Regions from separate parts of the Caulobacter sp. ALps2 genome, predicted to be linked through region 1. Evidence: predicted binding sites of a transcription regulator. Region 1 holds the regulator's gene; the other holds the start of a gene.

Region 1 (2,461 bases):
CCGGTCGTCGATCCCGCGGAGGGGCCCGTGGAACCCTTGGCCGCCACGGCGACCATGGCCGGGCGCACCAGGCGGCCCATCAGCTCGTAGCCGGCCTGCAGCACGGCGACCACGCCGCCAGCGGCGACCTCGGTCGACGGTTGCTCGGTCACGGCCTGGTGCAGGTGCGGGTCGAACTTCTCGCCCTTGGCCGGGTCGATCTTTTTCAGGCCGTTGCGTTCGAAGGCGCCTTGCAGCTCCTTCTCGGTCATCTCGACGCCGATGATGAAGTTCTTCACCGCCGGGTCGGTCGACTCGCGCGGGCTGTGGGCCGTGGCGCGCGACAGATTGTCGGCGACGCCCAGCAGGTCGCGGCCGAACTTCTGGATCGCGTAGGCGCGCGCGTCGTTCATCTCGCGCTCGGCGCGGCGCTTGGTGTTCTCGGCCTCGGCGGCGTAGCGCAGAGCCTGCTCCTTCAGAGCGGCCACTTCCAGCTTCAGCGCCTCGATCTCTTGCGACGCGTCATCAGCCTCGAAGGCGACGTCTTCAGCCGGCGTTTGCTCGTCGGTCATCTCGTAAAGTCCTTATCCATCCATCATCCGCCCCAGCACCCGGGCGGTATAGTCCACCAACGGAATGACTCGAGCGTAGTTCAATCGCGCCGGACCGATCACGCCGATCGCGCCCAGCACCTTCTGTCGGCCCGTCATATAGGGCGCCGCGATCACCGAGGAACCCGAAAGCGAAAACAGGCGCGTTTCGGCCCCGATATAGATGCGCACGCCCTCGGCGTCACGAACGTCGTCGAGCAGGCCGATCAACTGACCCTTCTGCTCCAGGTCATCGAACAGCTGGCGCACGCGGTCGATGTCCTCGCGAGCCCGGGCGTCGGCCAGCAGGTTGGCCTGTCCGCGCACGATCAGCGAGCGGGCGTCGCCCTCCCCCCCGCTCCAGGCGGCCAGGCCGTCCTCGACCAGGCGGGCGGCGGTCTCGTCCAATTGCCGGCGGGCGATGTCCAGCTCGCCGCCCATCTCGGTCCGCGTCTCGGAAAGGGTGCGGCCGCGCAGGCGGGCGTTGAGGAAGTTGGAGGCCTCCTGCAGGGCCGAGGGCGTGACGCCGGGAGCCTGGCGCATCAGCCGATTCTCGACCTGGCCGTCCTCGAACACCATGACCGCCAGCACCTGGCCGCCGCCCAGCGGCACGAACTCCACATGCTTGACCCCGCCCTCGCGGACCGGGGTGACGACGATGCCGGCGCCGCCGGCCAGGCCCGAGAGCACGGACGAGGCCTCGGACAGCGCCTCCTCGAACGAGCGGCCCTTCACGGCCAGCCGCGCCTCGATGGCCCGCTTGTCGGCCTCGGCGACGTCACCGACCTCCAGCAGGCCGTCGACGAACATCCGCAGGCCCGCATGGGTCGGCATCCGGCCGGCGCTGGTGTGAGGCGCGTCCAGCAGGCCCAGCTGCGCCAGGTCCTGCATGGTGTTGCGGATCGACGCCGGCGACAGCGCCAGCCCGGCCTTGGACAGGGTGCGCGAGCCGACCGGATCGCCGGTCTCCAGATACGACTCGACCACGCGCCGGAAAATGTCGCGGGCGCGGGTGTCCAGCTCGGTGAGGCCCGGCGTACGGACGATCGGACCCGGGAAAAGATGCGTCATGCTCTAAAAGGCCATAGGGGCGTGTTCTTTGGGGGCGTGTCGTTTGGGACCCGGTCGGCGGACAAAAGCTGTCGGCCTCTTTCAAGTTCGGCTCTCAATAGGATAAGCGCCAGCCCACACACATTCAAATAGCCCTGAAATCAGGAGTTTCCCATGCGTCCGTCCGAACGCGCCCCCGACCAGCTGCGCGCCGTCACGCTGGAAACCGGCGTCAACCGCTACGCCGAAGGCTCGTGCCTGGTCAGCTTCGGCCACACCAAGGTGCTGGTCACCGCCACGGTCGAGGAAAACGTCCCCGGCTGGATGCGTAACAAGGGCGCCGGCTGGGTCACGGCCGAATACGGCATGCTGCCCCGCGCCACCCACACCCGCGGGCGCCGCGAAGCCGCCGCCGGCAAGCAGAGCGGCCGCACGCAAGAGATCCAGCGCCTGATCGGCCGCTCCCTGCGCGCCGTGGTCGACCTGAAGGCCCTGGGCGAACGCCAGATCAGCCTGGACTGCGACGTCATCCAGGCCGACGGCGGCACCCGCACCGCCGCCATCACCGGCGCCTGGGTCGCCCTGCGCCTGGCGGTCAACTACCTGCTGGAAGAGGGCGTGCTGAAGGCCGACCCGATCCTGGGCCAGGTGGCGGCCGTCTCGTGCGGCGTGTTCAAGGACACCCCGGTCCTCGACCTCGACTACGAGGAAGATTCCAGCGCCGAGGCCGACAGCAACTTCGTCCTGACCGGCGTGGGCGACATCGTCGAGATCCAGGCCACCGGCGAAAAGCGCGGCTTCACCCGCGCCGAATTCGAGTCGCTCTACGCGCTCGCTGACAA
Region 2 (2,461 bases), 910 kb from region 1:
ACCAACGGCACGGCCTTCCAGCACGCGGTGTGGACGGCTCTGACGGAAATTCCGGCCGGCCAGACCATCACCTATTCCGAGCTGGCGCGCCGCGCCGGTCGTCCGGCCGCGATCCGCGCCGCCGGCCATGCCAATGGCTCCAACCCGCTCAGCATCGTCGCGCCCTGCCACCGCGTGATCGGCATGGACGGAACCTTGACCGGCTATGGCGGCGGCATCGAACGCAAGCGCTGGCTGCTTACCCACGAGAAGGCGCTCTAAGCCAGCCTCGCCGCCCCGTGCAGGACGACCTTGCCGATCTGGAAGAACGGCAAGCTGAGCGTGACACCGATCAGGGCGTTGAACACCATCGCGCCGCGATTGTAGCGCCCAGCCTCGCCGTCCAGCGCCGCCGACAGCGCCCGGCCCGCGGCCGCGCCCAGCCAGGCGACGGCCAGGGCCAGGGCCATGGCCGCGCCGATCCGGGGCTGGTAGCCGAGATACAGGGCCGCGACTCCGTGCGCGGCGATCAGCACCCCGCCCAGGGCGCGCCCCTCGGCGAACAGCGGCGCCTTTGGCGTCTCTTCGTCGGCCAGTCCCGCCAGGCCCAGCATGGTCTGCGGCCGCGCCAGGATCATGCCGCCCAGGGTCCCGCCTATGACGCAGGCCAGAACCGCCAGGAACAGCGACAGGACGTAGCTCGACATGGGCCTTGTTGCTCCTGCTATTCTCGACGCTACTCTGGCGCGCGGCAGACGGCCTCGACGTTGAAGCCATCCGGGTCCAGAACGAACGCGCCGTAATAGTCCTTATCGTAATGTGGGCGAAGTCCGGGCGGACCATTGTCTTTTCCACCGGATTTCAGCGCCGCTTCGTAGAAGGCGTCGACCTGGGCGCGCGTCTCGGCCGCGAAGGCCACGTGGAGCTTGCCCTGGGTCGCGTCCTGCTCGGAAATCCAGAACATCGGCCGCGTGACGCCATAGCCGACGGCGTCCACCCCACCGGTGAATTCCTTGGGCACGACATACAGTTGGCGGATCCCCAGCGGGCGCAGCGCGGCGTCATAAAAGACCGCGGAACGCTGGAAGTCGGCCACCCCGAACCCCACATGATCGAACATCGAACCCTCCCGCATTAACCGCGCCGCAAAAAGTTCGCGGTCGTCGTCCTTGACTCCCCCGAGCGCCCTGCCTAACTCACGCTCGGCGTTGGCACTCGACGGTAGTGACTGCTAACAGCAGCGCTCCTCGGGTCCAGCGAAGCCTTTACACAAACCGTTCCGACGGAGAACCACAATGAAATTTCGTCCCCTGGGCGACCGCGTCCTCGTGAAGCGCGTCGAAGAAGAAACCAAGACCAAGGGCGGGATCATCATCCCCGACACCGCCAAGGAAAAGCCGCAGGAAGGCGAAGTCGTCGCCGTCGGTCCCGGCGCGCGTAACGACAAGGGCGACGTCGTCGCCCTGGACGTCAAGGCCGGCGACCGCATCCTGTTCGGCAAGTGGTCGGGCACGGAAGTGAAGGTCGACGGTCAGGATCTCCTGATCATGAAGGAAAGCGACGTCCTGGGCGTGGTCGAGGGCTAATCCCTCCCGCCTCCTAGACACTTTCTTCCTCGAAATTCCTATTTCAGAAAGGCGCCCTCCATGGCCGCTAAAGACGTTTATTTCGGTTCCGACGCGCGCGACAAGATGCTGCGCGGCGTCAACATCCTCGCCAACGCCGTGAAGGTGACCCTGGGCCCCAAGGGCCGCAACGTCGTCATCGAAAAGTCGTTCGGCGCCCCGCGCACCACCAAGGACGGCGTCTCGGTCGCCAAGGAAATCGAACTGGCTGACAAGTTCGAGAACCTCGGCGCGCAGATGATCCGCGAAGTGGCCTCGAAGACCAACGACAAGGCCGGCGACGGCACCACGACCGCCACGGTCCTGGCCCAGGCCATCGTCCAGGAAGGCCTCAAGTCGGTCGCGGCCGGCATGAACCCGATGGACCTGAAGCGCGGCATCGACAAGGCCGTCCTGATCGCCGTCGAGGACATCAAGAAGTCCTCGAAGAAGGTCACGACCAACGCTGAAATCGCTCAAGTCGGCACCATCTCGGCCAACGGCGACAAGGAAGTTGGCGAGATGATCGCCAAGGCCATGGACAAGGTCGGCAACGAAGGCGTCATCACCGTCGAAGAAGCCAAGACCGCCGAGACCGAACTCGACGTCGTCGAGGGCATGCAGTTCGACCGCGGCTACCTGTCGCCGTACTTCATCACCAACGCCGACAAGATGGAAGTTCAGCTGGAAGAGCCGCTGATCCTCCTGTTCGAAAAGAAGCTGTCGTCGCTGCAGCCGCTGCTGCCGGTGCTGGAAGCCGTCGTGCAGTCGGGCCGCCCGCTGGTCATCATCGCCGAAGACGTCGAAGGCGAGGCCCTGGCCACGCTGGTCGTCAACAAGCTGCGTGGCGGCCTGCGCGTCGCCGCCGTCAAGGCACC

What was found. The regulator HrcA, encoded in region 1, represses chaperone genes, less so after heat shock. The targets are predictions, from matches to a motif close to GTTAGCANTCNNNNNNNNNGANTGCTAAC.
Region 2: a site for HrcA is predicted at 1,187-1,215, ahead of groES (co-chaperone GroES). Genes of this name have one in related genera too.

What each region holds. Positions count from the first base shown of each region.
Region 1 is NZ_CM178743.1:1,784,994-1,787,454, reverse strand. Features, by position in the region: gene grpE (nucleotide exchange factor GrpE) at 1-551, opposite strand, end outside; gene hrcA (heat-inducible transcriptional repressor HrcA) at 564-1,640, opposite strand; gene rph (ribonuclease PH) at 1,794-2,461, shown strand, end outside.
Region 2 is NZ_CM178743.1:875,305-877,765, forward strand. Features, by position in the region: gene ACW173_RS03955 (methylated-DNA--[protein]-cysteine S-methyltransferase) at 1-261, shown strand, start outside; gene ACW173_RS03960 (DUF4345 family protein) at 258-686, opposite strand; gene ACW173_RS03965 (VOC family protein) at 716-1,099, opposite strand; gene groES (co-chaperone GroES) at 1,275-1,565, shown strand; gene groL (chaperonin GroEL) at 1,626-2,461, shown strand, end outside.